DNA from 4 places in the Megasphaera jansseni genome. Region 2 is predicted to be linked to each of the others. Evidence: riboswitches for the same ligand, from Rfam matches in the RefSeq annotation. Region 2 holds a riboswitch; each other region holds the start of a gene.
What was found. Region 2 has a riboswitch for S-adenosylmethionine ahead of ACE418_RS09855 (MetQ/NlpA family ABC transporter substrate-binding protein). Riboswitches for the same ligand answer to the same signal wherever they lie in the genome.
Positions count from the first base shown of each region.

Region 1: linked by a shared signal. The riboswitch ahead of ACE418_RS06265 (methionine ABC transporter ATP-binding protein) and the one ahead of ACE418_RS09855 (MetQ/NlpA family ABC transporter substrate-binding protein) in region 2 are both predicted to bind S-adenosylmethionine.
Region 3: linked by a shared signal. The riboswitch ahead of metK (methionine adenosyltransferase) and the one ahead of ACE418_RS09855 (MetQ/NlpA family ABC transporter substrate-binding protein) in region 2 are both predicted to bind S-adenosylmethionine.
Region 4: linked by a shared signal. The riboswitch ahead of cysK (cysteine synthase A) and the one ahead of ACE418_RS09855 (MetQ/NlpA family ABC transporter substrate-binding protein) in region 2 are both predicted to bind S-adenosylmethionine.

Region 1 covers NZ_JBHYRR010000012.1:54,630-62,541, reverse strand. The annotation lists gene ACE418_RS06290 (RluA family pseudouridine synthase) at 1-519, shown strand, start outside; gene fba (class II fructose-1,6-bisphosphate aldolase) at 554-1,519, shown strand; gene rpsT (30S ribosomal protein S20) at 1,610-1,876, shown strand; gene ACE418_RS06275 (MATE family efflux transporter) at 2,145-3,506, shown strand; gene ACE418_RS06270 (aminopeptidase) at 3,511-4,743, shown strand; SAM riboswitch class I at 4,803-4,900, shown strand; gene ACE418_RS06265 (methionine ABC transporter ATP-binding protein) at 4,988-6,031, shown strand; gene ACE418_RS06260 (methionine ABC transporter permease) at 6,012-6,665, shown strand; gene ACE418_RS06255 (dihydroorotate dehydrogenase) at 6,918-7,841, opposite strand; gene ACE418_RS06250 (dihydroorotate dehydrogenase electron transfer subunit) at 7,838-7,912, opposite strand, start outside.
Region 2 covers NZ_JBHYRR010000025.1:8,229-16,140, reverse strand. The annotation lists gene ACE418_RS09885 (tetratricopeptide repeat protein) at 1-538, opposite strand, end outside; gene ACE418_RS09880 (NusG domain II-containing protein) at 571-969, shown strand; gene ACE418_RS09875 (Gx transporter family protein) at 978-1,502, shown strand; gene ACE418_RS09870 (hypothetical protein) at 1,507-2,106, opposite strand; gene ACE418_RS09865 (AEC family transporter) at 2,125-3,102, opposite strand; gene ACE418_RS09860 (3'-5' exonuclease) at 3,114-3,779, opposite strand; gene ACE418_RS09855 (MetQ/NlpA family ABC transporter substrate-binding protein) at 3,962-4,786, opposite strand; SAM riboswitch class I at 4,878-4,976, opposite strand; gene ACE418_RS09850 (MFS transporter) at 5,236-6,378, shown strand; gene ACE418_RS09845 (FAD-binding oxidoreductase) at 6,655-7,912, opposite strand, start outside.
Region 3 covers NZ_JBHYRR010000003.1:20,810-28,721, reverse strand. The annotation lists gene ACE418_RS01710 (Rqc2 family fibronectin-binding protein) at 1-399, shown strand, start outside; gene ACE418_RS01705 (YicC/YloC family endoribonuclease) at 569-1,456, shown strand; gene remA (extracellular matrix/biofilm regulator RemA) at 1,456-1,752, shown strand; gene gmk (guanylate kinase) at 1,760-2,374, shown strand; gene rpoZ (DNA-directed RNA polymerase subunit omega) at 2,390-2,599, shown strand; gene coaBC (bifunctional phosphopantothenoylcysteine decarboxylase/phosphopantothenate--cysteine ligase CoaBC) at 2,616-3,830, shown strand; gene ACE418_RS01680 (hypothetical protein) at 4,181-5,443, opposite strand; SAM riboswitch class I at 5,580-5,680, shown strand; gene metK (methionine adenosyltransferase) at 5,740-6,930, shown strand; gene priA (replication restart helicase PriA) at 7,276-7,912, shown strand, end outside.
Region 4 covers NZ_JBHYRR010000008.1:69,794-77,705, forward strand. The annotation lists gene ACE418_RS04735 (sulfate ABC transporter permease) at 1-777, opposite strand, end outside; gene cysT (sulfate ABC transporter permease subunit CysT) at 793-1,638, opposite strand; gene ACE418_RS04745 (sulfate ABC transporter substrate-binding protein) at 1,651-2,697, opposite strand; gene cysK (cysteine synthase A) at 2,730-3,662, opposite strand; SAM riboswitch class I at 3,741-3,839, opposite strand; gene ACE418_RS04755 (carbon starvation CstA family protein) at 4,234-5,931, opposite strand; gene ACE418_RS04760 (hypothetical protein) at 6,225-6,473, opposite strand; gene ACE418_RS04765 (GNAT family N-acetyltransferase) at 6,574-7,062, opposite strand; gene ACE418_RS04770 (M48 family metallopeptidase) at 7,127-7,912, opposite strand, start outside.

The DNA of each region.
Region 1 (7,912 bases), on a different contig from region 2:
TATCACCCCATGCACCGCCTGGACAAGAATACGTCCGGTCTCTGCATGGTCGCCAAAGAACCGCAGATCCAGTGCGCTTTCGATAAGCAGGACTTAGGCTATAAGCGCTTATATTTAGCTATCTGTGAGGGACGATACCCGTCGCGGGTCACAACTGTACACGCCCCCATCGGAAGATGTCCCGATAGCATCATCACCCGCTGTGTCCGCCTCGACGGCAAGCCGGCCTGGTCCGATTTCACCTGCCTCGCAGCTGGCAGGGACTACAGCCTGCTCCAGATTGTCCTGCACACGGGCCGGACCCATCAGATACGGGTCCACAGCAGTTACCTGGGCTATCCCCTGGCTGGCGACGACCTATACGGCGGTTCGCGCCGCTTCATCGGCCGCCAGGCCCTGCACGCCTACTGTATCCAGTTCACCCATCCCATGAGCCACCGCTTCATCACCGTTAATTCCCGGCTGCCTGAAGATATGGACGCCCTCGTCCGCCGGGCTGGCTGGAATTATATATATTAAACATCTTTACGTATTATGTAGGAGGAATGTAAACATGCCATTAATTGGAACTACAGAAATGTTTAAAAAAGCCTATGAAGGCCACTATGCTATCGGCGCATTCAACATCAACAACATGGAAATCGTCCAGGGCGTCACCGCTGCCGCTGCTGAATTGAATTCCCCGATCATCCTTCAGGCTTCGGCTGGTGCCCGCAAATACGCTAAACCGCCGTATTTGAAACATCTCGTAGAAGCAGCCTTGGAAGATCATGATCTCCCCATCGCCCTTCACCTCGACCACGGCGCTGACTTTGAAACCTGCAAAGACTGCATCGACGGCGGTTTCACTTCCGTCATGATCGACGGCTCGAAACATTCTTTCGAAGACAATATCGCCCTCACGAAAAAAGTCGTTGAATACGCACACGCTCACGGCGTCGTCGTCGAAGGCGAACTCGGTCAGCTGGCCGGCATCGAAGACGATGTCAAAGTCGCTGCCCATGAAGCTCATTATACACGTCCGGAAGAAGTCGAAGAATTCGTATCCCGCACGGGCGTCGACTCCCTGGCTATCGCTATCGGCACCAGCCACGGCGCTTTCAAATTCACACCGGAACAGTGCACGCGTAACGCTGACGGCGTCCTCGTACCGCCGACACTCCGCTTCGACATCCTCGAAGAAGTCTCCAAACGCCTGCCGGGCTTCCCGATCGTCCTCCACGGTGCATCCTCGGTCGTACCGGAATATGTCAAGATCATCAATGAAAACGGCGGCAACCTGGCTGACGCCATCGGTATCCCTGAAGACCAGCTCCGTAAAGCCGCTTCCATGGCTGTCTGCAAGATCAACATCGACTCCGACCTCCGTCTCGGCCTGACTGCCGGCATCCGTCAGCACATGGCACAGCATCCGGAACATTTCGACCCGCGCCAGTACCTCGCCGACGGCCGTCAGTTCGTCCACGACATCGTCGCTCACAAGATCAAATGCGTCCTCGGTTCGGAAGGCAAAGCTTAATCGTATGTCTTGTGAAAAAGGTATTGCTTTTTTCTGCGCCATATGGTAAAATTTCTTCTAGTGTTCTTGTAAATTAGGGAGGTGAATCCATTGCCGCAGATTAAATCCAATATCAAAACGATGGAAAAAGACGCAGCTCGCCACGCAGCTAACTCTCAGGTTAAATCTTCTGTTCATACTGCTATCCGCCGTACGACCGAAGCTATCGCCGCTGGTGACGCTGAAGCTGTTAAAAAAGCATTCGATAAAGCTAGCAGCGTAATCGACAGCGCCGCACAGAAAGGCGTTCTCCATAAAAACACTGCAGCTCGTAAAAAATCCCGGTTGGCTTCCAAAGTCAATGCTATGGGTAAATAAGTTTGACTGAAAAGGGGGACTGGCGCATGAAGGTTTCGGCCATCATGCACGGTCCCTTTTTCGTTTATGTTTGATGTTTGATGTGATTTGGGGCATCAAACTCAAAGGTGCTGTCGCACGAAGGTTTCTGTTATCATGCGTGGTCCCTTTCTCTTTATAGTTGGTAGTACAGAGTTTGTAATTTGCTAACCACTAACTGCTAGCCACTAACAACTTTAAAGGGCTTGTCGCACGTGCGACAAGCCCTTTTTCATACAAGGAGGATATCATGTTCCCCCATTGGTTCCAATTCCGCCATTTCCTGGCCTTATTCTTCCCCCTGCTCCTGACCCAGATGGCCCAGGTCGGCACAGCCGTCTTCAGTTCTATCTTCAGCGGTCAGGCCGGGACGATCGACTTGGCAGGAGTCGCTGTTGCCGTCAATATCTGGTATCCCGTCTTTGCCGGCCTGTGCGGTATCTTTTTCGGCATCTCGCCGATCATCGCCCAGCTCCGGGGCGCTCAGAAGTCTGAGGAAATCCCGACGTACATCATGCAGAGCCTCTATTTGAGCTTGGGCTTTACGGCCGTCATTTTTCTGGCCGGCGCCGTCCTCATGCCGCCCTTCCTGGACTTCATGGGCCTCGACGCGCCAGTCCGCTACATCGCCTGGGAATACCTCAAGGCCCTGGCCCTGGGGCTGGTTCCCATCTGCCTGCAGGCGACGATGCGCTATATCGTCGACGCCCACGGCAAGACCCACGTCTCCATGGCCATCTTAGTGACCAACCTGGTCCTGACGATCATTCTCTTCCGCCTGCTCATCTTCGGCGCCGGTCCCATTCCGGCCATGGGCGGCATCGGGACGGGCTATGCCATTACCCTGGCCTCCTGGGTATCCTTCCTGCTCTTCGCCGCCGTCCTGCAATGGATGGAACCCTTTCGTTCCTACCATCTCTGGAGCCGCCTGCGGCCTTTCAGCTGGTACCATTGCTACCATCAGCTGGAACTGGGCATTCCCATCTTCATCGCCGTCTTCTGCGAAACGAGCCTCTTCTCCATCGTCGGCCTGCTCATGGCTGAATTCGGCACCTTATACCTGGCAGCCAACCAGGCAGCCATCAGTTTCTCGACCCTGACCTATACCCTGCCCTGGAGCATCAGCCTGACGGCGACCATCGTCATCGGTTACGAAGTCGGCGCCCGTAACTACGCCGCTGCCCGGCAGTATGCCGTGCTCTGCCAGATGACGGCCTTTACCATTGCCATCGCCCTCATCATCGTGACCTATCACTTTGTCGATACTATTGCGGCCATCTTCACCAGCGATGCCGAGACCTTCTGGGCCATCCGCATGTTCATCTTCTACGCCGTCGCCTTTTCCTTCTTCGATGCAGCCGGTACCCCGGTCCAGGGCATCCTTCGCGGCTATAAGGATGTCAGAATCATCACGTATGTCGCTTTTGTGACCTACTGGCTCATCAGCATCCCCATGGGCTATGCCATGGCCCATGTCACGTCCTACGGGCCCTATGGCTACTGGATCAGCCTCATCATCAGCCTGGCCATCAACGCCAGTGCCCTGAACTGGCGCCTGTGGAAGCACACGGCCTGGAAAGTCCCTGTCCTATCCTCATCTACTAAGGAGTGATTTTATGCCAACTACGAAACAATTAATGGCTTATGCCCGCGTCCTCTTACAGAAGGGCCTGAATCTCCAAAAAGGCCAGACCCTGGTCATCAATGCCCCTGTCGAATCGCACGACTTCGTCACCCTCTTGACAAAAGAAGCCTATACAACCGGCGCCGCCCAGGTCGTCTGCAACTGGCGGTCTGACGATATGGCCCGCCTGCGCTACGAACACGAAGATCTGCAATATTTCGAATCCCTGCCGGACTGGCGCCGCGACTTCAGCCTTTACTATTACCATAAGAAAGCGGCCTTCCTCAGCCTCATCTCGGCCAACCCGTACCTCATGGACGGCATCGACACCAAGAAGATTTTCGCCCAGCAGAAAGCCCAGAATGAAGCCCTGAAGGAATACATCGACGGCATGATGGCCTCGAAGACGACGTGGCTCGTCGCCGCCGTCCCCAGTGCCGTCTGGGCCAAACTGCTCTACCCGGACCTCGATGCTACCGCCGCTTACGAAGCCTTGTGGAAGCAAATCCTCCAGTCGTCCCGTGCCGACGGTGCCGATGCCCTGGCCGATTGGGATGCCCATCTGGCCGAATTGAAGAAGCGCCGGACCTGGATGACGGACCAGCATTTCACCAGCCTGCATTATACGAACAACCTGGGAACAGACCTGACTATCGGCCTGCCGGCCGGTCACATCTGGCAGGGCGGCATGGAAGAAACGGCGGACCACCTGCTCTTCAACGCCAACATCCCGACGGAAGAAATCTATTCGGCGCCCAAGGCGGATGCCGTCAACGGCACGGTTTACAGCACCAAGCCCCTGGTCTATAACGGCAACCTCATCGACAAATTCCACCTGACCTTCAAAGACGGCAAAGTCGTCGACGCCGCAGCCGAAACGGGAGAAGACGTCCTCCAGAAGCTCATCGCCATCGACGACGGTGCCTGCCGCCTCGGCGAAGTGGCCCTCATCCCCTATCACTCGCCCATTTCCCTGTCGGGCATCCTCTTCTATGAAACGCTCTTCGACGAAAACGCCTCGTGTCACCTGGCCCTGGGCGCATCGTATCCGACCTGCCTGGCTGGCGGTGCCGATATGGATAAAGACGCCGTCGCCGCAGCCGGCCTCAACGATTCCATGATCCACGTCGATTTCATGGTCGGTTCACCGGATCTGACCATCACCGGGACGAAAGCCGACAGCACGACGGTACCGGTCTTTACGGCTGGCGACTGGGCGCAATAACGATTTTCCATTGACAAGCCCGGCCATCCGTGCTATTATAAAACGCAACAACCATATATCCTTCATCCAGAGCAGCTGAGGGACTGGCCCGATGACGCTGCGGCAACCCCCTACCGGGAAGGTGCCAATTCCAACGGAACATTCCGACAGATGAAATGAAACCGTATATACGGCCGTCATCTGCATGACGGCCTTTTTTTGTGGTTGCTTTTTCTAGTTACGCCTATTTTGAGGAGTTGATACTGTGATTACACTGAAAAATATTACCAAGACCTACGGCGGCGCCGCACAGGTCCAGGCCCTGAAGGGCATCAACCTGACCATCGACGACGGCGAGATCTTCGGTATCATCGGCAAGAGCGGTGCCGGCAAATCGACGCTGGTCCGCTGCATCAATATGTTAGAAAAACCGACGAGCGGCCAGGTCATCATCGACGACAAGGATTTGACCAAGATGAATGAATCCCAGCTGCGGGCAGAACGCAAGAACATCGGCATGATTTTCCAGCACTTCAATCTCTTATCATCCCGTACGGTTGCCGAAAACATTGCTTTCCCGCTGGAACTCGTCGGCGCCTCGAAAGACGTCATCGAAAAGAAAGTCGCGTCCCTCCTCGACCTGGTCGGCCTCAGTGACCGGGCCGGCAACTATCCGTCCCAGCTCTCGGGCGGCCAGAAACAGCGCGTCGGCATCGCCCGTGCCCTGGCCAGTGACCCGAAAATCCTGCTCTGCGACGAAGCCACGTCAGCCCTGGACCCGCAGACGACAAAATCTATCCTGGAACTGCTCCAGGACATCAACCAGCGCCTGGGCATCACCATCGTCGTCATCACCCATGAAATGGCCGTCGTCAAGGAAATCTGCCACCGCGTTGCCGTCATCGAAAGCGGCGTCATCAAGGAAATGGGCCGCGTCGTCGACATCTTCACCAATCCTCAGTCCCAGACCATGAAGGACTTCGTCACGTCCATCATCAACATGGAACTGCCGGCAGGCATCAAGAACCTGGGCGTCACGGATCAGCCGGCACCGGACCGCAACATGCTCGTCCGCCTGCGCTTTAAGGGCGCTGCCACTAATGATCCCGTCGTCGCCGATATTGTCCGCAAATTCAACGTCGAAGTCAGCGTCCTCTACGGCAACATCGACTACATCCAGGATGAACCCTTTGGCTACCTCATCGTCGTCATCATGGGCGACATGGAAACACAGGCCAAAGCATTCTCGTATATCAAAACATTACCGATTGGAAGTGAGGTTTTAGGTTATGTCCCAAGAAATCATTAAGTTAATGCTCCAAGGCATTGAAGAAACGTTCTATATGGTCGCCGTCGCTACGGTCATCGGCGGTATCATCGGGATTCCCCTGGGTATCACCCTGGTCACGACCAGCAAGGGCCATATCCTGGAAAACCGCTTCATCAATCAGATCCTTGGCACCATCGTCAACATCATCCGTTCCATCCCGTTCATCATCCTCATGGTCGCCATCATCCCGCTGACGCGCCTCATTGCCGGCACGTCCATCGGTACGACGGCAGCCTGCGTCCCCTTGACCATCGTCGCCATCCCCTTCCTGAGCCGTCTCGTCGAAACGTCCATCCGCGACGTCGACTTCGGCCTCGTCGAAGCAGCGGAATCCATGGGGGCTACGCCCTTCCAAATCATCCGCAAGGTCCTCATTCCCGAAGCCCTGCCGACGATCATCAATAACATCACCGTCCTCATCGTCAATCTCATCGGGGCATCGGCCATGGCCGGCGCCATCGGCGGCGGCGGCTTAGGGGACATCGCTATCCGCTATGGTTACCAGCGCTTCCGTCCCGACGTCATGCTGGCGACGATCATCATCCTCATCGTCGTCGTCAACGTCATCCAGGCCGGCGGCGACTTCGCATCACGAAAAAAGAATAAGAAATAAATAATAGAAAAAAGGAGCTGTTGCACATGCAACAGCTCCTTTTTTAGTGGTTAGTGGCTAGCAGTTAGGGGTTAGCCGCGGTCCCATGGACCGCTTCGTAGGGGCCGTCCCAAAGGGCGGCCCGCTCATATCAATGGGTCACGGGAATCTTACATATACCCAACGGGCTCATGAATTGGATTCCCACAACGAGCCACGAGCCACGAGCCACTAACTACTAACCACTAACCACGAGCCACTAGCCACTAGTCCCTAGCCACGAATCTCTAATGCCCCTACAATGTCCTGGATATGTTCGATGCCTTCGTCCTGGCAGTACTGGTCCAGACCTTCGGCGATGGTTTCGACGGCTCTGGGGTCGACGAAGTTATGGGCACCGACGGCGACGGCGCTGGCGCCGGCCAGCATGAATTCGACGGCGTCCTGCCAGGTCGAGATGCCGCCCAGGCCGAGGATGGGGATGGATACGGCCTGGGCCGTCTGCCATACCATGCGCAGAGCGACGGGCTTCACAGCCGGGCCGGACAGGCCGCCGGTGATATTGCCCAGCAAGGGGCGGCGGGTCTTGATGTCGATGGCCATACCCGTCAGGGTATTGATGAGCGATACGGCATCGGCGCCGGCCGCTTCGACGGCTTTAGCCATGACGGTAATATCCGTGACATTCGGCGATAATTTGACGATGACCGGCTTCTTCGTATGGTCCTTGACGCTGCGCGTTACAGCCGCAGCCGCTTCCGGCTGCGTGCCGAAGACGATGCCCCCTTCTTTGACATTGGGGCAGGAAATATTGACTTCCAGGGCTGCGACGCCATCGACGTCTAACTGAGCTGCCAATTCGCCGTATTCTTCGGCTGTCCCGGCCGAGATATTGACGATGAGCGGCGTCTGGCAGGTTTCGTTGACCTTGGGCAGGATGTCCCGCTTGAAGACTTCGACGCCGGGATTTTCCAGACCGATGCAGTTGAGCATCCCTGCCGGCGTTTCTGCAATGCGGACGCCGGGGTTTCCCGGCCGCGGCAGCGGCGTGATGCCCTTGGAAATAATGGCCCCGACGTGGTCGAGGTCGAGAAAATCACGGTATTCTACGCCAAATCCAAAGGTCCCCGATGCTCCCATGACCGGTGTCTTCATGGAAATACCGGCAAATTGGACGGCAATGCGTTCGCTGATCATGCAAAGACCTCCTTCGCGTCAAATACAGGCCCGTCGGCACAGACTTTATAGCGTTTGCCGTCGAGCTTGCT
Region 2 (7,912 bases):
AGGGCAGGGCTTCATCGGCTTTGCCCAGGTCGCCGTAGATGGTGGCGATACCGTAGTAACTCCAGGTATTGCCCGGGTCGGCGGTGATGACATTCTTGAAATACGTCAAGGCCTTATCGTATTGGCCGTCAATCTTATAGGCCAAGGCCAGGTTATAGAAAGAAGCGACGTCTTTCGGGGCTATTTTCAGCGCTTTTTCGATGAGCTCGATGCCCTGGGTGACGTCGTTTTTGCTACCCGTACTGTTGCCGCGCATGGCCAGGGTGACGCCCTTATTGCTCAAGGCCTGATAATTGTTGGCGTCGAGGGAAAGGGCTTTGTCGAAATCGTTCAGGGCTCCGGCATAATCGCCGGCCTGGTATTTTTTCAGGCCTTCGTCGCTATAAGCCTGCGAATCGGCCTGGATGGCCGGTGCCGATGGGGCCTGTACGTCCTGCGCCGTCTGAGCCGGCTGGGATTGGGCCTGCTGTGTACTGCATCCGCTGCTCCCGACAGCCAGGGCCAGCAGGAGCAGGATGGCCAAGTATTTGTTCTTCATGTTCATTCTCCTGTTCGTCAAATGGAAATCTTATGAAACATATCATCCAAAAAGGGGACATCGTCCTCATCATTACGCTGCTCGTCTTATCTTTCATCCCGGAAGGTATCTTTTACCTCACCGGCAATGATGCGTCTGTGAGCCGGACGTATGCGGTCATCCAGGTCGATGGCAAGGTCTATAAAGAAGTTCCCTTGTCGGGCCACCACGGAACCGACGTCATCCCTATCCAGACCGATGAAGGCTATAACCTCGTCGTCGTCCAGGACGAGAGCGTCGGCATTACCGAAGCCGATTGTCCCGATAAAATCTGCATCAGTGAAGGCTTTGTCAGCAAGCCCGGTGCGACCGTCGTCTGCCTGCCTCACAAGGTGTTGGTCGAAGTAAAGTCCGCCGGTGATGACGAACCTGATGTCATTCCGGCCCATTAGAGGTACTTATGAAAAAAACATTTCACATCATTATCCTGGGCCTGTTCATCGCCCAGTCCCTGGTCCTATACGTCGTCGAAGGGATGCTGCCCGTGCCCTTCATCGCACCAGGGGCGAAACTGGGGCTGGCCAATCTGATTACGGTCATCGCCCTCTATGCCCTGCCGCGCAAGCGCGACGTCTGCCTCATCCTGCTCGTGCGCATCATCCTGGCTACGGCTTTTGGCGGCGGCATCAACGCCTTTTTGTACAGCGTCGCCGGGGCAGCTTTCAGCCTGGGTGCCATGATGGTATTGCAGAAGACAGGGAAATTCTCTATCATCGGCGTCAGCACAGCTGGCGGTATTTTCCACAACCTGGGCCAGGTCATCGTGGCCTCCCTGGTCGTCGGAAATATCAAGATTATGCTCTACCTGCCCATCCTGGCCGTCGCCGGTACGGGGACGGGCATCCTCATCGGCATTACGGCTATCTTTACCTTGCGCCACTTGAAGCGGCTGCCCATTTACCGGCGTATGCAAGCAGGCGATTAGGCGGTTAATTGATTCGGATGGAATCGAGCACTTCATCGGCGAGTTTTACTTTATCTTCTTTGCTGCCGTCGCAGGCTACGACGACGATCCAGGTGGCCGGGCCGTCGGCAAAGCCGATGAGGCGGGCTTTCATGGATTTGTCTTCATAGGTGAACGTAAAGGTCTGGACGACGGCGTGCTGGCCGCTGACGGTCGTCGTGTCCTGGCTGACCGAGACGTTCTGGGCGTCGATTTTCGATAATACGGCGCCGGCTGCGGCTTCAGCCGTCTGGTTGAGGCGCTGGCTGATGGCCTGGCCCTGGCTGATGTGCAGGTCATCGTACATCTGCTGTGTATCGATGCTGTTGGTATAGATGGCGATATACAGGCCGCTGTCTATTTCACCGTACAGGCGGCTGCCCTTGAAGTAACGCTGGGTCAGCGGGTCGACGGGAACGGGGAAGTCGAGCTTCTGGAGATTTCCCGGCAGTTTCAGGGAAATGGCCGAGCCCATGCCGTCGACGCGCCGTTCTTTGAGGGTAATCGTATAGCAGGCTGTCAGGCTCAGCGTAACGATGAGCAGGCATAAAGCCAGACAGAGAGAGCGGATTCGGGTATGAGTCATGAGTGCACCTCGCGAAAGTTATTTGAAAGGCAAGTATCCCCAGGATACGAGCAGATAAAAAGCAGGATAGAGAATGAGGATATATAGGAGCTGTGTCGTAATGAACGGCGCCATGGCCAGGTTGACGTTCAAGTCGTAAAGGCGTTCTGTAATTAAGGCGTTGATGGCACAAGGTGTGGCCATGACGATGACAATCGTTCCCAGGAGCACCGGATCCGACGTGAAGTACAACGCCAGGAAATACGATACCAGCGGCGTCAGGACCATCTTGATGGGGATGAGGTCCAGGGTCTTACGGGCGTAGTCCTTGAAGTGGGAAAAGTCGATGAGGTAGCCGACGGGGATGAGGGCTACCCAGGCGCTGACATGGATCAGGGCCTGGAAAATCGTCGTCCCGGCAGCCGGCCTGGGGATACCGGCAGCGTGCAATGCCGTGCCGATGACCAGGGCCACGACGGATAACTGATTCCAGTTGATGAAGATCGATTTCCAATTATCCTTGAAAAAGACGAAGAAGTTGCGGTCTTTGCCGCCATGCTGGTAGTAGTAGCCCATGGGGAAAAGGACAAAGAACATGAGCAGGTTCTGAAAGACGCCGATGATCTGTACATAGGCATAGGACATTTCTCCATATAGGATATAGCTGCACAGGCCGCCGAGCATCCCTGTATTGGCCGGGATGGCAGCGATGAGATAGCTGCCGCGGTCGACAAAGGACGAGAATTTGCGCTGCCGGCCCAGCAAGAGGACGACGGCCAGGGGCAGCAGGCCGTTGAAAAAAGCAAAGAAAGGCAGACTGAGCAAATCCGTCCGCATGGGCAGGACCCAGAAGCTGAGCAGGGTCAGGGACGTCATGATGACGATAATGTTGAAGCGGATGAGCCAATTCGACTGGTCCGGTGTCAGCCATCTCCGCTTTTTGGCGACATATCCGGCTATCATGGGCAGGATGATGTCTGTAAAAATATAAACCATCCGGAGTGTCGTATCTTCCATGGCCGCCCTCGTTACTTGCGGGCAGCGCGGAAGGCGTCGGCCAGGGAGAACGTCAGCGGTTCGGCCGGCTTGGTGGCGTCGATGATAGGCTGCATGATGTCGCGGAATTCTTCTTTCTTCTTCGATAAGACGTAGAGCTTGGACGTGTTGCGGGCATCCCAGAGGGCGTCGTGCATCTGGCCGTCGAAGGTTTCGCCCAAGGTGCTGACGGCTTTGTCCAGGGAAATGACGTTATCCAGGCCCAGGAGGTTACAGTAAATCTGCTGGAAATTCTGCCAGTGGTCGAGCATCCAGCGGACGCGGTCGTCGTGCTCGTCGATTTCTTTGAGGCGGAGTTCGCAGTCCAGCTGGCGCCAGTCGTTTTCACTCCAGGCGAACATTTCGTAGGCATTGGGGCAGCCTTCATTGCACCAGGTCAGGAAATGGTCGAAGGCCTGGCGGAAATGGGGCTTCCCGGCCAGCATTTCCATGGTGATACCAGTCAGTTCCTGACAGGTCTGATTCATGGCTGTCGTATATTCGGGCAGCACATATTCTTTATAAGACGAGATTTCATTCCCGTCTTCATCTATTTTGACAGCACCGATTTCGATGATTTCCCCCTTGCAGATGCGGCGCGCTTCCTTCTGGTCCCGGCCGATAGGGTTCATCTCGAAATCGACAAATACGGCTTTCATAATAAACGGTGTCTCCTTTCTGAATCTGATGGACAACCCTTATTATACCATAAGTAAAGGGCTTGTCGCACGTGCGACAAGCCCTTTTAAGAGGATTCAGGCGGGCCGCCCTTTGGGCGGCCCCTACGAACCACTAGCCACTAGCCACTAGCCCCTAGCCACGAACCACTGGCCACTAGCTGCTAAAACGCCGGCAGGATGGTTCCCTGGAAGTGTTCTTCGATGAATTTCTTGATCGGTTCCGACTGGTAGATTTCTAAGACTTTCTTGTATGTTTCGTTGTTTTCGTCGCCCTGACGGACTGCCATGACGTTGGCATACGGCGAATCTTTCGATTCGACGAGGATCGAATCTTTCTGCGGGTTCAAACCAGCCGGGATGGCATAGTTGGTGTTGACGCAGGCCAGGTCCGTATCGTCGAGGGAACGGGGAATCTGAGCGGCATCGAGTTCGACGAACTGGAGGTTCTTGGGATTATCGGTGATGTCCGTTACCGAAGCGTCGACGGAGTTGCCGTTCTTCAATTTAATCAGGCCGGCCTGCTGGAGCAGGAGCAATGCGCGGGCTCCGTTGGTCGGGTCGTTCGGGATGGTGACTTTGGCACCGTCTGCGACGTCTTTGATGTCTTTATATTTGTGAGAATAGACGGCCATGGGCAGGATGATGGTCTTGCCGATGGACGTAATCTTCAGGCCCTGTTTCTTGACGACATTATCCATGTACGGCTGATGCTGCATGGAGTTCATGTCCAGATCGCCTTCGGCCAGGGCTTTGTTCGGCTGTACATAGTCGTTGAATTCGACGATTTTGATGGTGATACCCTGTTTAGCCGCTTCTTTTGCGACTTCTTCCATGACTTCAGCATGGGGACCGGCAGTGACGCCCATTTTGATTTCTTTTTTGTCACCGGAAGCACCGGAATTGGAAGACGAACCGCAGCCGGCGGCAAAGAGGCATGTCGTCGTAATGAGGACGGCGGCGAAGAGTTTTTTTACTGTTGCGTTCATGTAATCATTTCCTTTCTGCATCTCTACTAACATAAGGGCTTGCCGGTCAAAAAGAAAAGCCGTCATACAGATGACGGCTCAATTTGCGATTCGTTCATCTGCCGGTATACACCGCTGGACTTGGCACCTATCCCGATAGGGGGTTGCCGCAGCGTCATCGGGCCATTCCCTCGACTGCTCTTGATGAAAGACAATGTTTTGTTGTTGGTGTACATATTATCATCTCTCAAGGAATCTGTCAAGAAATATTGTCATTCTTGAGGAAATTTTCTTTTTATGTTATAATAATATCGCTCATCGGAGGCTTATGCTCGTATAGTATAAAGCCGGATAAGATGTCACTTCAGTCCTGCACTGGAGGAAGGATGCGTACGTAAACGCGTCTTTCGATAAAGGTGCAGCCCTGGGTGGTTTCTTGTCCGGCTTTTTTTAGTGTGAGGTGATAGAAAATGATGAATAAACGAGATATCCTGTGGCAGATTTACAGCGCTAAAGCTTTTTACTTCCTCGGCGGCTTCGGCTTTACGTCGTGGGCTTCGCTCATTCCTTTCCTGAAGCGGCAGCTGCAGATTCCCGACGACCATCTGGGCTTCCTCCTGCTGGCCGTGGGCTTAGGCGCCCTGATCATGATGATGCTGGCCGGGGCCATCGCCGGTCGTCTGGGCTGCCGCCGGTCTTTGACGGTTGCCGGCCTGGCCATTGCCGTCGTCTTGAACATCCTCTGCTATGTGCCCGTTTATGCGACGGCCTTGATTACGGCCGTCCTCCTCGGATCCTCTCTGGGGCTGCTCGACGTCGTCGTCAACATCAACGGGATCTTCATTGAACGGAAAGTCCGTAAACGGCTCATGTCGGGCCTTCAGGCCATGTGGTCCCTGGGGAATTTCGCCGGTGCCGCTTTTTTTGCAGCTCTGCTCCATCTGGGACTTTACTGGAAAGTCGTCATGCTGGCCGGAGCCGTCTTTATCGTCCTCTGTGTCTGCTTCTTCGCCCCTCACCTCCATGGGGAACGGCAGGCATCCAGTAAAGGTGCTTCCCTGGTCCTGCCGAAAGGGAAAATCATCCTCGTCGGCCTGGTCTGCACCATTGCCTTCCTGGTAGAAGGTTCTATCAACGATTGGAGCGGCGTCTTCATGACGACGGAAAAAGGCATCGACATTTCCCAATCCGGCCTGGGTCTGACCTTGTTCACGGCGTCAGCCTTCCTGGCCCGTCTGCCTGGAGATTCCCTGACCATGCATTTAGGACCACGGCGGCTGTTGGCCTTTTCTCTGCCAATTGCCTTTGCCGGATTTTTAGGTATCCTGCTCATCGGAAGCGGTCCTTTCTTGTTTACCTCATATGTCCTCATCGGCGTCGGCTGTGCCAATACCGTGCCGATTTTCTACTCTTTTCTGGGAACGCAGAAAGACATGCCCGTCGCCGATGCCGTAGCTGCCGTCAGCACCATCGGTTACGCCGGCATCCTCTTGGCACCGGCCGTACTGGGCTTCATCGGCCGGGCCTTCAGCCTCTACGCCTCCTTCGCCTTAGTCACGGCCCTCTTAGTCATCATGGCCGTCATGGCCATGCGGCTCTTGCGGGGGAAATAGTTTGTAGTTTGTAGTCGGGGATGTGTAAGAATCCCGTGACCGACTTGCGTAAACGGGCGCCCCACGTGGGCGCCCCTACTAACCCCTAGCCCCTAACCACTCAAAAAGAGGCTGTCGCACGAAGGTTTCTGCCATCATGTGATGCCCCGTTTACTTTATAGTTTGTAGCACAGAGTTTGTAGTTTGCAGAGAAAACCTTCAAATTTAAAACCATCCGCTAACAACTAACTGCTAGCCACTTAAAAAGGGCTTGTCGCATGACGACAAGCCCTTTTTTTACGCATCAATCACTTTCCCCGGGTTGAGGATGTCTTTCGGGTCCATGGCCCGTTTGATGGTCTTCATGATTTTCAGTTCACCTTTTGGCGTGAATTGTTCCATATATTTCAGTTTCTTGGCGCCGATGCCGTGTTCACCGGCCAGGCGGCCGCCGACGCTGTAGGCATAGGCATAGACTTGCTGGTGGAATTCTTCGACGTTCTTTTCCCATTCTTCGTCGCTCATGTCCATTTTGCAGAGGACGATGTGCAGGTTGCCGTCGCCGATATGGGCGTTGATTTTGACTTCAAAGGGATAGTTCTTGCCGATGTCCATGATTTTTTCAATGGTCCCGGCGATTTTATGGACCGGTACGACGACGTCGTCCGTGAGGAAGACCTTGCTCTGCAGTTCAACCGATGTCTGGCAGTTGCGGCGCATGTTCCAGACGCGGTCATCGGCTTCCAGGACTTCGGCAGCGCCCGATTCTTCACAAATCGTGCAGACGGCATCCATCTTGGTGTCCAGTTCATCTTCGTGGAATGTTTCGACTGTGATGATGACGTAAATGCCGTCGTCATAATGGGGCATGTCTTTGTAGTGGCAGTAGTCAGCACAGCCGCGGACGTAGGAATTGTCCATGTATTCGACGCTGGTCGGGTCGATACCGGCTTTCATCAGCTTCGGCACCATATGCAGGGCCTGGCGCGGATCCGTGTAGATGGCCAGGACGTCGAAGCGGTACGGCGGCAGGGGGATGAGTTTGACCGTGACTTTGGTGATGATGCCCAGCGTCCCTTCACTACCGATGATGAGCTGTTCCAGGTCATAGCCGGTAGAGCATTTCTTGAGGATGCGGCCACATTCGACGATGTCGCCAGTCGGCGTGACGATTTCCAGGCAATAGACCTGGTCGCGGGTGACGCCGTAGCGGACGGCGCGCAGGCCGCCGGCATTGGTAGCCAGGTTACCGCCGATGAGGCAGCTTTCTGCGCTGGACGGGTCGCCGGCATACATGAGGCCGACTTTCTTGGCGGCGTTCTGCAAGTCTACCGTGCGGACACCGGCTTCGACGGTCATGTACATGCCTTCTTCATTCAGTTCGATGATCTTGTTGAGGCGGTCCATGCAGAGGACCAGGCCGCCACAGACTGGGATGGCGCCATCGGCCAGGCTGGTGCCGCCGCTGCGGACGGTAATGGGGAAGTCGTATTCATTGGCCAATTTGACGATGTCCGAGATTTCCTGGGCGTTGGCCGGGGATACGGCTGCTTCC
Region 3 (7,912 bases), on a different contig from region 2:
ATGAACCTCATCAGCGGTCATAACCGGGATAAACTCAAGAAAGAATCGGCTCAGGATATCCTGACTCTCCAGGCCGATGGCCTCGACATCTGGGTCGGCCGCAATAATCGGCAGAACGACTTTTTGACTTTGAAGAAAGCCCATCCCTATGACCTCTGGTTCCACGTCAAGAACCAGCCCGGCTCCCACGTCATCCTGGCCTGCCATAACGTGACACCGACAGAGGCCCAGATTGAACGGGCCGCCCAGCTGGCCGCCTACTACAGCAAGGCCCGGGAAAGCTCGAAAGTCGAAGTCGACTGTACCCTCGTGCGCCACGTCAAGAAACCGGCCCACGCCGTCCCAGGCTACGTCATCTTCACCGACCAGACAACGTACATGGTAGAACCGAAAAAATAGTGGTTCGTGGTTCGTAGGGTCAGGCCGCAAGGCTCTCCTCATAGGAGAGCTGTCAGCGAAGCTGACTGAGAGGTTGCCTTTTATCGTTTGAAGTTTGGTAAAATATTGCCAAAATTAAGCTGTTTAGGGTATAATAAAGTATTGAATAGAATAATAAGGGGGTTCGTAAATGCGAAGTATGACTGGGTTTGGCAGCGGCTCCGGCAATGATGGGAAGCTGGCTGTCACCATTGAAATGCGCGCTGTGAACCAACGTTTTTTGGAATTGAATATCCGCATGCCTCATGCTTATCTGGCGCTGGAAGACCGGCTGCGCAGCGGCATCAAGGCCGTCCTCAAGCGGGGGAAAGTCGATGTCTTCGTCACTGTCCAGGACCTGGATCCGGCGGCACCGGATGTCCGCATCGACCACGCCGCCTTGGGTGCAGTCAAGACGGCGTTGCAGGATGCCAATGACCGTTTTTTTGCAGGCCAGGCCGTGACCCTCGGCGATGTGACGTCTCTGACCAAGGACTGGTTCGTCCAGACACCGCCGGCCATCGACGCCGATGCCAGCTGGCCGCCCTTTGAAGCGGCCTTGAAGAACGCTCTGGACAGCATGGTCGCCATGCGCGAACGGGAAGGGGCCAATATCAGCCGCGATCTCCTCGGCCGGGCCGATAAGATGGCAGCCCTTGTCGAATCCATTGCCAGCCGCAAGGACGTCATCGTCCAGGCCTATGAAGAACGACTGGAAAAGAAAATCCTGGCCCTCATGGACAAGGTCCAGGCCGCCGTTCCCGACGAGGACCGCCTTTTGCAGGAAGTGGCCATGTATTCGGATAAAATCGATTTCACCGAAGAAGTCGTCCGCTTCCGCAGCCATCTGAACCAGCTGCACACCATGCTGCAAAGCCCCGGTGAAGTAGGGCGCAAGCTCGATTTCCTCATCCAGGAAATGAACCGCGAGACTAACACCATCGGTTCCAAGGCCGGCGACCTGACCGTGACCGAAGCGGTCCTGCAGCTCAAGAATGAAATCGAAAAGATACGCGAACAGGTGCAGAATATCGAATGATGAATTTCAACTTATTAAATATCGGCTTCGGCAATGTCGTCATGGGCGACAAAGTCGTGGCCATCATCAGTCCTGAATCGGCGCCCATCAAGCGCCTCGTCCAGGATGCCCGTGATGGGAATACCCTCATCGATGCGACTTTTGGCCGCAAGACCCGGTCGGTCCTGGTCATGGACAACGGCTGGATCATCTTGTCGGCGTTACAGCCCGAGACGATTTCTCACCGCATCGTTCCCGCCGGCAGCGATTCCTTCTGGGAGGATGCCGCCGAAGACGGGGAAACAGAAAAGGAGTAATAATGCTATGAATGATTCCGGATTGCTCATCGTCGTATCCGGCCCGTCCGGAGCCGGCAAGGGGACCATCTGTTCCGCTCTGCGGGAACAGTTCCCGAACATCCAGTATTCCATTTCCATGACGACCCGAGACCCCCGGCCCGGGGAAGTAGACGGCGTCAATTATTATTTTGCCGATAACGCGCGGTTCGAGCAGCTCCTGGCCGAAGATGCCTTCCTGGAACACGCCAAGGTCTACGACCACTACTACGGCACGCCGAAGAAGTACGTTTACCAGATGCTGGAAGAAGGCAAGCATGTCATGCTGGAAATCGATATCCAGGGGGCCATGCAGGTCAAAAAACGCTATCCCCAGGGTGTCTTCATCTACATCGTACCGCCCAGCCGGGCTGTCCTGGAAAAACGCCTCCGCGGCCGTCAGACCGATTCGGATGAGGTCATCGCCGGACGCCTGGCTAAGGCCCGGGAAGAGCTGGACTGGATCGACCGCTATGATTATGTCATCGTCAACGATGACCTGGATAAGGCCGTCGACGAAGCGGCTTCCATCTTGAAAGCCGAACAGTGTAAAGTGACGCGCAATGCCTATCGCATCGCCCATACGAAAGAATTGTACAAATAATAGGAGAGATGAACTATGTTAATTAAACCGACCCTTGAATCCCTGATGACTAAAGTAGACAGCAAATATACGCTGGTTACGCTGGCTGCGAAACGGGCCCGCCAGCTCACCGATGGCGACGAACCCCTCGTCGACGTCGATACGACCAAAGTAGTTTCTATTGCCATGGAAGAAATCGACCAGGGCAAGATCACGTATGAAGCACCGCGTGACGGCATTAAATAACACGGAGGTGTTTTCCATGAGCTTGGAAAAGAAAAAGATTGTCTTAGGGATCACTGGCGGCATTGCGGCCTTCAAGGCGGCTTCCATCGCCAGCCAGCTCCGCAAGCGGGGGGCCGAAGTCAAATGCATCATGACCGACCATGCGACGAAACTGATCACGCCCTTGACGATGCGGGAAATTTCCGGCAATCCCGTTGCCGTATCCATGTTCGACGATGTGCCCGAATTCAATGTAGAACACATCGCCCTGGCCCGCTGGGCCGACGTCTTCGTCATCGCTCCGGCGACGGCCGACATCATCGGCAAGGTCGCTAACGGCATTGCCGATGACATGCTGTCGACGACCGTCATGGCTACGACGGCACCGGTCCTCATCGCACCGGCCATGAATACCAACATGTATCTCAACCCCATTACCCAGGACAATATGGCTAAACTGAAGAAGTTCGGCTACCATTTCATCGCTCCTGACAGCGGTCATCTGGCCTGTGGCATCGACGGCGTCGGCCGCCTGCCCGAACCGGATACCATCGTCGACTACATCGAGCTCCTGGCCTGCCGCAATGACCTCCTGAAAGGGAAGAAAGTCATCGTCACGGCTGGCGGCACGCGGGAACCCATTGATCCGGTCCGCTTCATCGGCAACCATTCCAGCGGCCGCATGGGTTTTGCCATCGCCAAGGCTGCCGTCATGGCAGGGGCAGAAGTCACCCTTGTCGCCGGGACGACGGACAACCTCAAGACGCCGGTCGGCCTGGCTCGCCGCATCGATGTCGGCAGTACGCGCGACATGAAGACGGCTGTCGATTCCTATTACGATGACTGCGACCTGGTCATCAAGGCGGCAGCTGTCGCCGATTACCGTTCGGCCCATCCGGCAGAAAACAAGATCAAGAAGAACGACGATACCCTGACCATTGAAATGGCCAAGAATCCCGATATCCTCTACGGCCTGGGCCAGCGCAAGACCCATCAGACCCTGGTCGGCTTTGCTGCTGAAACGACGAACGTCATCGAATACGGCACGAAGAAGCTCAAGAAGAAGAACCTCGACATGCTCGTCGCCAACGACGTCAGCGCCGAAGGGGCCGGCTTCAAAGGGACGACTAACATCGCCACCCTGCTTTTCCCCGACGGCTCTATGGAAAAATTAGAAAAAATGGATAAAGACGAACTCGCTGCCATCATCGTAGCCCGTGCGGCTGCCATTATGGAGAAAAAACATAGCTGATAGCAGGGAGTTTGCAGAAAAAAGAGGCTGTCGCATTAAGACAGCCTCTTTTTACGTTGATCGTAGGTCGTTCATCGTTTGTCGTATGGGATTAAAAATATCAATCCATCGCGATGAACGATGAACTACGAACGAAAAACTTTTAAGTTGAAGGGGCCTCGCATGATGGCAAAAACCTTCGTGCGACAGCGCCTTTTTTTAGCCGCTAGCAGTTAGCCGCTAGGGGTTAGCAAATGGCTTTAATGTTGTTGTAGGGGTCGTCCCAAAGGGCGGCCCGCCACGAACCACGAGCCACGAACCACGAGCCACGAACCACGAGCCACGAGCCACGAGCCACGAACCACTAACCACTAACCACTCACATGCCCTACGATAGCTTTGGCGAAGCCGTTGAGGTTGGTCGGGCCAATGGAGAGGAGGGGGCAGCCTTTTTCTTTGGCTTCGGTAATGGCCCAGCGGACGAGCGGTGTCTTGCCATCTTCCATGTTGATGACTAAGAGAGCTGATTCTTTCAGCAGCCGGTCATCGCCCGGGCGGCCGCTGATGACGACAACGGCACTGAAACGGCGCTGGATGCGGCGCTGCCAGTCGGGATCGCCGCCGGCCAGGGCTATCTGGCGTTCCTTGAGGAAACGGTCCAGCTGGCGCGTATAATCGCGCTGGGTCATGAAAGAGGGCAGGTCCAGACCGCGGTCTTCCGGGTCCCGGGCCGAACGCGACGCTTCCTGAGGCGTCACTTTCCGCGGTGCCTGGCCCTTGGCCAAGTCCGGCCGTACCTGGCGCTTATTGAGTTCCTTGCGCAGGGCCAGGAGTTCAGCAATCTGACTGGATGCCGTTTCCTTTATCTTTTCGATGTACTGTTCCTGCTTGCGGATGCGGTCTTCATACTGTTTGCGGTCCTGTTCGCGGCCGGTCCGTTCGGCATCGAGTTCCTGGCGCAGCCGTTCTAGTTCAGAAAGGACGGCCGTGCGGTTCTTGGCTTCCAGGCGCAGGCGCAGGAGTTCTTCTCTGTCAGCATCCATCTGGGCTTTTTCTTCCCGCAGCTGCTGAAGTTCTTCTTTTTCTTTGCCCATCATCATGGCTGGCGTTTCCTGACCGCCTGTGACCGCTTCATCGGACCAGGGCTGGTCGCAGATGGCCATGAGATAGATGCCCAGGGCATGGGCTACGGCGTGTTTGGCCATCTGTATGTCTTCAAAGACATCGGTCAGGCCGAGGATCTGGCTGTCCGTCTGGAGCATGAGCAGGTCGATGATGCCCATATAGGAAAAGGATTCCATGGTCTGGGCCATGTCGTAGCGTTCGAGGTGAATCGTGCCGGCGTAGATTTCTTCCGGGTTTTGCTTAGACGTATAATACGTGTTGATGAGCAGCCGGTCAGCTGTCCGTTCATAGATCCGCAGTATCAAGGCGTCTTCCTTGTCCGTGCCGGTGTGGCGGCTGAAGGTCAGCCGTTCCTGGGTGAGAAGGGTCGTTACCAGGCTCTGGGTCTTGTACCATTTGCCCAATACTTCTACCCGCTTGGCCAGCCGCAGGTCGCCGGGCTTGCTGCAGGTTGCATAATCGAAATAAGGGTCGTTGAAGAATATATCTCTAGGCCGCAATTTGGTCATATCTAATCATCCTTTCTATCTTTTACATTATAACCCTGCCCATGGGGCAACGTCTAGTAGACAATGTTTTTTAGGCATAAAAAATACTTGCAAAATAGACGGACTTGAATTATAATGGATAAGCAAACCAAATAAAGAACCATCAAGAGACGACGGAGGGACTGGCCCTGTGATGTCGCAGCAACCTTCAGCTATGAAAGGTGCTAATTCCAGCAGTGATATACTGGCAGATGGGGATTAGAAGCCCCTCTCATGAAGTCATGAATGAGGGGAATTTTTTTTAAGGAGGATCACTCATGGCTAAAAATCGTGAATTCTTTACATCCGAATCCGTAACCGAAGGCCATCCCGATAAAATGGCTGACCAGATTTCGGACAGCATTTTGGATGCCATTCTTGCAAAAGATAAAAACGCCCGCGTTGCCTGCGAAACCCTGGTAACGACTGGCATGGTACACGTCGTCGGTGAAATTTCTACGACGTGCTACGTCGATATCCCGCACATCGTCCGCGAAACGATCCGTGAAATCGGCTATACCCGCGCTAAATATGGCTTTGACTGCGACACCTGCGGCGTTCTCGTTTCCCTGGACGAACAGTCTCCGGATATCGCGATGGGCGTCGACGATGCCTTGGAAAAGAAAGAAGGCAATACGGATAAATTCGATACCATCGGCGCTGGCGACCAGGGCATGATGTTCGGCTATGCCACCAACGAAACGGACGACTACATGCCGCTGCCGATTTCCCTGGCACACCGCCTGGCACGCCGCCTGGCCAAAGTCCGCAAGGATGGCACGCTGCCGTATCTCCGTCCCGATGGCAAGACCCAGGTCACGGTCGAATATGAAGACGGCAAACCGGTCCGCATCGATACTATTGTCATTTCGGCACAGCACAGCCCCGAAGTCGGCCGCGAACAGATTGAAAGCGACCTCCTCGAATTCGTCATCAAACCGGAACTGCCGGAAGGCTTGTTCGACGACAAGACGAAGCTCTTCATCAACCCGACTGGCCGCTTCGTCATCGGCGGTCCGCAGGGCGATTCGGGCCTCACAGGCCGTAAGATCATCGTCGATACCTATGGCGGCATGGCTCGTCATGGCGGCGGTGCCTTCTCCGGCAAGGACCCCACAAAAGTTGACCGTTCGGCCGCTTATGCAGCCCGTTACGTCGCCAAGAACGTCGTCGCTGCCGGCCTGGCTGACAAATGCGAAATCCAGCTGGCTTATGCCATCGGCGTAGCCCGCCCGGTTTCCATCCACGTCGAAACTTTCGGTACGGGTAAAGTCCCGAACGAAAAAATCGTCGAACTCATCGAAAAGAACTTCGACCTCCGTCCGGCTGGCATCATCGCCATGCTCGACTTGCAGCGTCCGATTTATAAACAGACCGCTGCCTATGGCCACTTCGGCCGCAACGACCTCGACCTGCCTTGGGAAAAGACAGACAAAGCCGACACGCTCCGCAAAGAAGCCGGCTTATAAGAGGCGGTTCGATAAACTGAACATTCAGAAAAGAGGCTGTCGCATTAAGACAGCCTCTTTTTACGTTGATCGTAGGTCGTTCATCGTTTGTCGTATGGGATTAAAAATATCAATCCATCGCGATGAACGATGAACTACGAACGAAAAACTTTTAAGTTGAAGGGGCCTCGCATGATGGCAAAAACCTTCGTGCGACAGCTCCTTTCAAGTTGTTAGCGGATGGTTTTAAATTTGAAGGTTTTCTCTGCAAACTACAAACTCTGTGCTACAAACCATAAAGTAAACGGGGTCTCGCATGATGGCAGAAGCTTTCGTGCGACAGCCCTACACAAAGGAGGTGTCCCTTTGATTGCTGAAATCATCATCAATACGACGGCGAAACGGCTGCAGCAGACCTTTTCCTATATCGTTCCTGACGGCCTGGCCGTCCGCATCGGCAGCCGTGTCCTCGTGCCCTTTGGACACCGCCGGGAAGAGGGCATCGTCGTCGCCCTGCATGAGCAGCTGGATGAACCGGCTGATTTCACGCTGAAACCCGTCGAGGGCCTGCTGTCGACGCAGACGGGGTTCCAGGAAGAAATGATCCGCACGGCCCTCTGGATCCGTGACTACTATGTCTGCAACCTTTCGGAAGCCCTGCGCCTGTTCATGATCGATAAGAAGGGCCTGGTCCGTCAGGACCTTTTATCCGTCGGCCCGGCCACGCCGGTGAGTCCTGAAGGGCGGCAGCTCCAGGCCTATGTGGCCGACAAGGGAAGCCGTGAAAAGGGCAGCCTTGTCCGCCGTTTTGGCAAAGAACTCGTAGAACAGGCCTTAGCCCGTCAGGTCCTGACCAGCCGGACTTACTATAAGAACCAGATTGCCGACAAGATGGAAGACTGGCTTTCTTTTGTCCATGATGATGAAGAAGACCTCCTCCACGGCCGGCGGCGTCAGCAGGAATTGCTCCAGGCCTTGAAAGAGAAGGGGGAAGGAGCCGTTT
Region 4 (7,912 bases), on a different contig from region 2:
GATGGCTAACAGGACTAACAGCGACGATACGGCAAAGGCCGCCGTGATGGAATCGGCCGACCCGGACTGATAGAGGGCGTCGATTTCCAGGGGCAGCGTAAAGGTTTCGCCGCGCAGCTTGGACAGGGCACTGACCGCCCCGAATTCTCCGAGGGCCCGCGCCGTACAGAGGACGATGCCATAGAGCAGGGCCCATTTGATCTGCGGCAGGGTGATGCGGAAGAAAATCGTCCAGCCGCTGGCCCCCATGAGGGCTGCCGCTTCCTCTTCATCGCGGCCGTTGGTACTGAGGACGGGGATGATTTCCCGGAAGACAAAGGGAAAGGTGACGAAAATCGTCGCCAAGATGACGCCAGGAACGGCAAAGACAATCTGGATATCCGTTCCCCAATAATCGTTGAGGACTTCGATCCACTGGCCGATCCAGCCCATGCGGCCGAAGGTCATGATGAAGGCCAGGCCGGCGATGACCGGTGAGATGGAAAAGGGGATATCAATGAGCGTCGTCAGGAAATGCTTGCCGCGGAAATCGAATTTCGAAATAGCCCAGGCCGCGCCGAGGCCGAAAATCGTATTGACGAAGACGGCGATGACCGTCGCGATCAAAGTCAGGCGCAAAGCCGACAGGACGTAGGGCGTCGTCAGGGCCCGGATGTAGAAATCCCAGCCTTCGGCCAGCGAATTGGTGATGACCGAAATGAGGGGCACAATGAGCATGATGACGACGAAGAGGACGCTGATAGTCAGCAGCACGACTTCGGTCTTACTGTGTTTCATAACGTCTCCCCTCCTCTACTGGACGCGCCGGGCCTGATGGACCTGGATCATATTAATCGAAAACAAAGTAACAAAAGCGATGACCAGCATAGCCAGGGCAATGGCCGTCGCGCTGGCGTAATCGACGTAATTGAGCTTCTGCATGATGACGTACGATACGACCTGCGTATGATGCTTGGCGCTGTTGCCGGAAATATAAATGACACTGCCGTATTCGCCGAGGCCTCTGGCAAAAGCCAGTCCAAAGCCGGTCAGGAGGGCCGGCCGCAGTTCCGGGAAAATGATGCGCCGGAAAATGGTGAACGTCGACGCGCCGAGCATACTGCCCGCTTCTTCATACGTCGGGTCGAGCTTTTCCAGGACCGGCTGGATCGAGCGGACGACGAAGGGAATGCCGACGAAGATCATGGCGATGGTCAGGCCGATTTTGGTATAGGCGATCTGGATGCCATAGCTGGCAAAGAAGCTGCCAAAGAAGCCCGTATCGGAATAGAGCTTGGATAAGGTAATGCCGGCGACGGCCGTCGGCAGGGCAAAGGGCAGTTCGATGACGCCGTTCAGGAGCCGTTTGCCCGTGAACTCATAGCGGACCAGGACCCAGGCCAGGATGAAACCGAAAACGCAGTTCACCAGCGCTGCCAGGATGGAACAGGAAATACTGGTGATGAACGCATTGCGGATGCCGCTGTTGGTGATAAGCTTGGCGTAGTCATTCGCCGTCAGCTGCAGGGAATGGGCCAGGACCGAAGCCAGCGGGATGAGAATGAGCAGGGACAACATGGTAATCGTCATGCCCATGGACAGGCCAAAGCCGGGAATAATCTGATTGCGCCCGCCGGAACGGGCAAAAAAATGTTTCATCCGGCTCCCCTCCTATTCGTTACCGTTGACGTCGGCCATGATCTTATCGAACAAGGCATCGTCATTGAAAAATTTGACATAAGCTGCATCCCAGCCGCCGAAGTCGCTGATCTTGGTCAGCTTGACCTTGAGATCGAAACGGTCGGCATAACGCTGAAGGATGTCCGGATTCGACGGCCGGAAACCGTTCTTGGCAGCCAGCTCCTGGGCTTCATCGGAATAAAGGTAGGCCAGGTATTCATGGGCGGCTGCTTCATGGCCCTTGCGCCGTGCCAGGCGGTCGACGACGGCCACGCTGGGCTGGGCCTGGATACTGATACTGGGAACGACGAGGTCGAACTTATCGGGATATTCCTGCATCGAATAAAGCGCTTCGTTTTCCCAGGCGATAAGGACGTCACCTTGTCCGTTTTCGACGAAGGTCGTCGTCGAGCCGCGGGCCCCGGAATCCATGACGGTGACGTTGCGGTACAAGTCGGTCAGGAAAGCACGGGTCTTGATTTCATTTCCCCCGAAATGGTCAAGCCCCCAGCTCCAGGCCGCCAGGAAGTTCCAGCAGGCACCGCCGCTGCTCTTGGGATCCGGCGTAATGACGCTCACGCCGGGTTTCACCAAATCATCCCAGTCGCGTATCCCTTTCGGGTTCCCCTTGCGGACCAGGAAGACGATGGTCGACGTGTACGGTGCCGAATCATTGGCAAAATCGCTCTGCCAGCCTTCATGGATGAGGCCGGCCTTTTCGATGAGCGAAATATCATGGGCCAGGGCCAGAGTCACGACATCGGCCTGGCTGCCCTCAATGACCGACCGGGCCTGACTGCCCGATCCGCCATGGGACTGGATGATGCGGATATCCTTGCCTGTCGTTTCTTTATAATGTTTCTGGAATAATTCATTATATTCTTTATATAACTCACGGGTTGGATCATACGAGACATTGGTCAGCGTCACCGTGCCGCCGCTCTCAGCGGTATCGCTGCGTCCGCAGCCCGCCAAGGCCCCCGCGACGGCCAGTACTGTCGAAAAAGCCAGTATAGCTATGATGCGCTTCTTGTTCATTTTCTTTCCCCCTCTATACCGGCTTAGATGCCTTACCCCTCAAATAAAGCCGTCGATAAATAGCGTTCGCCGCCATCCGGCAGGAGGACGACGATGGTCTTGCCTTCGTTTTCCGGCCGGATGGCCAGCTCCAGGGCCGCCTGCAACGACGCGCCTGATGAAATGCCGACCAGCAGGCCGTCGGTCTTGGCCACTTCCCTCGCCCGGCCGTAGGCGTCCTCATTGGATACGTCGATCACATCATCTACGAGAGACATATCCAGGACTTTCGGAATGAACCCGGCGCCAATCCCCTGAATGGCGTGCGGGCCCGGCCGGCCGCCGTGAAGGACGGCAGAATCTTTCGGTTCGACGGCAACGATCTGGACCGTTTCTTTATGGGCTTTCAAGCCCTGGGCCGTCCCCGTAATGGTTCCCCCCGTGCCGACAGATGAAATGAAGATATCGACCTGGCCATCCGTGTCGCGCCAGATTTCTTCAGCCGTCGTCTGGCGATGGATAGCCGGATTGGCCGGATTGTCGAACTGCTGGGGAATGAAGGCGTTGCCGTAAGAATCCCTCAATTCTTCGGCTTTGCCGATGCTGCCGCGCATCCCCTCGATGCCCGGTGTCAGCACGATTTCCGCCCCCAGGGCCGACACGATCTTACGCCGTTCCAGGCTCATCGTGTCGGGCATGGTCAAAATCAGGTGCAGGCCCTTCACGGCGGCCACCAGGGCCAGGCCGATGCCCGTATTGCCACTCGTCGGCTCGATGATGACTGTATCCTGATTGATTTTCCCCTGACGGATTCCCTCTTCGATCATCGCCGCAGCCACGCGGTCTTTGACGCTGCCCAAAGGATTCATGTACTCCAGCTTGCCCAGGATGCGGGCCTTGAGGCCGTGGACCTCCTGCCAGTGGGTCAGTTCCAAAAGCGGCGTATTGCCAATTAACTCTGTCAAATACTTTGCCACATGCTCCATGTCATCAGCTCCTTTTCGGCAAAAGAAAAGCGCCACCTGATAAATGCAGATGGCGCTATAAATAGACGTATGCCCATGACTTCATCTGCCAGGTTGATTCCTGCTGGAATTGGCACCTTACGTACGTAGGTTGCCGCAGCGTCATTGGGCCAGTCCCTCGGCTGCTCTGGATGAATAGGTTTCGTATTGTATTGTCCTTATGAATGGTTGTACAATACGATCATATCGTACAACACATGATGGTCAAATTTTTTAAGTACCCCATGATTACATACCTCTTAATGATTGAAAATGAAGTGTTCCCTATCGGAAACGTTACTGAGATTGTACACTTTACTTAGTATATTGTCAAGGGATTTTAAGCAAAAACTTTCATATTTTACAATGTAAACGTTATACCTCGTATTACAAACAGAGATTTAACTTTATAAATTACATTTTTTATAAGTAAAAGGAGCTTGTCGTATAACGACAAGCTCCTTTTTAAGGGGTTAGCCGTTAGGGGTTAGCCGTTAGTGTCTAACAGCTACCGGTAACGGCTAGCTGCTAACTGCTAACTGCTAACACACCCTCAATGCGTGGCTGTGGGCTGAGCGTCGTGGTGCGCCGTTTTATTGTCGGCGTGGACGAGTTCTTTGCCGCAGTGGTAGACGATGGAAACAGCCAGGACCATCAGGGCGATGGCCAGGACGAACTGCAGGCCTTCGATGAGGAGCGACCAGTTGCCCGAGGCAATCTTGATGATCAGGGCATAGGCCGATTCGACCAGTGCTGTCATGGTAACGCAGAACATGACGACCATCGGGACGTACAGCATGAAGCTCTTGCGGCCCGTCGTCTTGAGGAAGACGGTCAGGCAGATGAGGACCATAGCCGACAACAGCTGGTTAGCCGACCCGAAGAGCGGCCAGATGTTCATATAGCCGCCCAGGCAGAGCAGGAAGCCGAAGAACAAAGTGATGACCGTAGCAAAGTATTTATTGACGCAGATTTTCTGGATAGCATTCATTTCCTGTCCTTCATCGACACTGAACAATTCCTGGAAGGACATACGGCCGATACGGCCGACCGCATCGAGGGTCGTCAGGGCCAGGGCCGAAACGCACATGGTCATGATGCAGGCAGCGGCCGTCTGGGACAGGCCGAACATGGTGAAGAAACCAGCGACAGCGCCGGAGAAAATCTGGAACGGAGTCCCCGAAGCGACATGGCCGTTAGAAGCGGCTGCGCAGGCAATGACCAGGGAAACGACACCTAAAACGGATTCAACGCACATAGAACCATAGCCGACGAAGACGGAATCCTGTTCTTTATCCAGGGTCTTTGACGACGTACCGGAGGAAACGAGGCTGTGGAAGCCAGAAACGGCACCGCAGGCGATGGTGATGAACAGAATCGGGAACAAATCCTTGCCACCGACCGAGAAGGACGTGAAGGCCGGCATATTCAGCGTCGGCTGTGCAACGAAGATGCCGATGACGCCGCCGGCGATCATCATGAGCAGCAGGAAGGCGCTGATATAGTCACGCGGCTGTTTCAAGAGCCACATGGGCATGATGGAAGCAAAGAAAATATAAGCGAAGATGATATACAACCAGGTCATGCGGTCCAGGTAAATCGGCAGGTCGATGCCGACATAGAGCATGGCAATCAAGAGGACAATGGCAATGACAAAGCGTACCTTTTCACTGGGATTGAACTTCTTGATGAACAGGCCAAAGGCGATGGCGACGAAGATAAAGAGCATGGAAATGGAAGCCGCTGCGGCATTAGGCAGGACCATGGACCCATCTTTGGCAAAGCCGTTGAAGGTCGTAGCGACGATATCGCCGAAAGCGGCGATGACCAGCAGGCTGAAGACCCAGCAGAAGAGCAGGAACAGGCGGCGGCCCGTCGTGCCGATATACTTTTCGATGAGGACGCCCATGGATTTGCCGTCATTCTTCATCGATGCATAGAGAGCTGCAAAGTCCTGGACGGCCCCGAAGAAGACGCCGCCGATCATGAGCCATAAGAAGGCCGGCAGCCAGCCATAAGCGGCTGCGATGATTGGGCCCGTGACAGGGCCGGCACCGGTAATAGACGAGAACTGATTGGCAAAAACCGTGAATTTAGAAGACGGCGTATAATCCTGACCATCTTCCAGGCGATGAGCCGGCGTCAGGGCGTTGGGATCGATTCCCCACGTCTTAGCCAGCCACTTGCCATAGAACCGATAGGCTACCGCCAGGATGACGATAGCACAGGTGACTAAAACAACACCATTCATACAAATTCCTCCTATACTTACAAAAAACAAATAGTTTGGTGCGGAGGAGCTGAAGATGTTAAGACAAATAAAGAATAAAGGCTATAAAATACATCTTCGCTTCTGCGCATATGTACGGTATATCACGATTAAAAAGGCCTGTCAAATATACCATTAAGTCATTGTCGGCGTTTCGCTTATAATTTTTAAGAATAAAAAAGAGATTAAACGTTATGTTTTCGTTTAATCTCTTTAACATATTACATGCCAATGTGGCAATTATTTATATTTTATGGATTTCAATTTTTTCACTCTTAATGTCCCGTCAAGCTGGCCTGGCCGGCCTGGCTCGTCTGACTGCGCTGCGCCGTACGCGAACGACGGACTCTTTTCTTGCGGGCAGCCGCTTTCTTGGCATTGGCCTGGAAGTTCGCGACGATAGTCCGGGCCAGCCAGCCCATCAAACAGCCTGTCAGCAGAATCTTGACAGCCAGCAAATCCCACGTCGTCGATAATAATAAGGCCAATACGACAAAAATAGACGTAACGATCGTTTTATTCATGAACAAACACATCTCCCCTGTCGATATACAAAAAATTCATCAAACTATCTTTAATTATATACTTTTTTCATGAATTCAACAAGGGCTTGCCGCACGACAGCTACGCAAAAGTCAGCCGCATCTGATACCAGGTGACGCCGCCATGGACAGAGGCGCTGACGCCTTCGTTCTGGAAGCCGAATTTTGCATAATACGGGAGCAGCTTGTCTTTACAGGTCAGGACCAGGCCTTTGCGTCCCTGCCGCCTGGCATCGGCAATGGCCGCTTCCAGGAGCTGTCCGGCATAGCCATGGCGGCGGTACGAAGGCAGGGTATTGACGCCGAATATCATCTGCCAGTCCCCTTCTTCGTCATGCATGGCGGCCTGGGCGTACATTTCATCGGTCAAATCCCGTTCATCCGTCACCATGCCGTCGACGAAGGACACGAGGGTTCCCTTTTCATCGAAGAGCAGCCAGAAATGCGCCCCATAATGGGCCAGGCGGTCCTGAAATTCCGCTGCCGTCGCCGCTTCTGCCGGCGGGAAGCAGGCTTTTTCTACAGCCGTCACAGCGGCTAAATCGGCCATCGTAGCCGTTCTGATTTTCATGATAAGTAATCTCCTCTTTCCTGTATCGTTTCTCTTCATGATACAGGCTATTTTGTTTCAGTCATTATTTGATTTTATTCAGCTGCGCTGCCAGTTCTTCCGCTGACGGGTCGCCGTTGACCGGCGTCATGATGTTCTGCTGCCCTAAGTAGAGCGTACCGCCAGAGGCCGTGGCCTGCTGCTGATTATGACCGTTCTTATAAGCTGCGGCCAGGTTGCCCAGGACGAAGTACGACCGTTCGGCACTACTCATGCTGGACGTGGCAGCGGGCTTGATGAATTTCTTGCCGTTGACGTAGACCGTGCCGTCTTTGACGCTGGCATGTTTGCCGCTCATTTCGTAGAGCTTGTTGGCGTAGTTATCGCGCCGTTCCTGGTTGGACGGGTGGTCGGACGGCGAGAAGATTTCACCGACGAAGTTGCTGGAATTATTGCCCTGTTTTTCCATGACCCGCTGCCAGATGGCGGCTGTCGCTCCCGGATTATAGCCAGCCCGGGTAATATAATCGAAGGACAGGTTGTCCGCTTCCCATTCAGCAGCCCTGTCGATATGGACCGTTTCGATCTGATTGCTGACCGTATTGAGGATGAGGTTGTTCAGGCCGGATCCGCCAATCGTATCGGCCAGGACCATCTTGCCGATTTCGACATTGACCTTCTTCTGCGTCGAGTTGGCGACGTGGTGCTTCTGGCCATGGCCCATTTCATGTCCTAAGACGACGGCGATTTCATCATCGTTGCTGACCAGGTCGAACATGCCCTTGTTGACGACCATGACGTGGCCCATGGTGCAGGCCGCATTAAAGGTCGTATCCGGACTGACATACCAGCGGTACGGCAGACTGGTAAT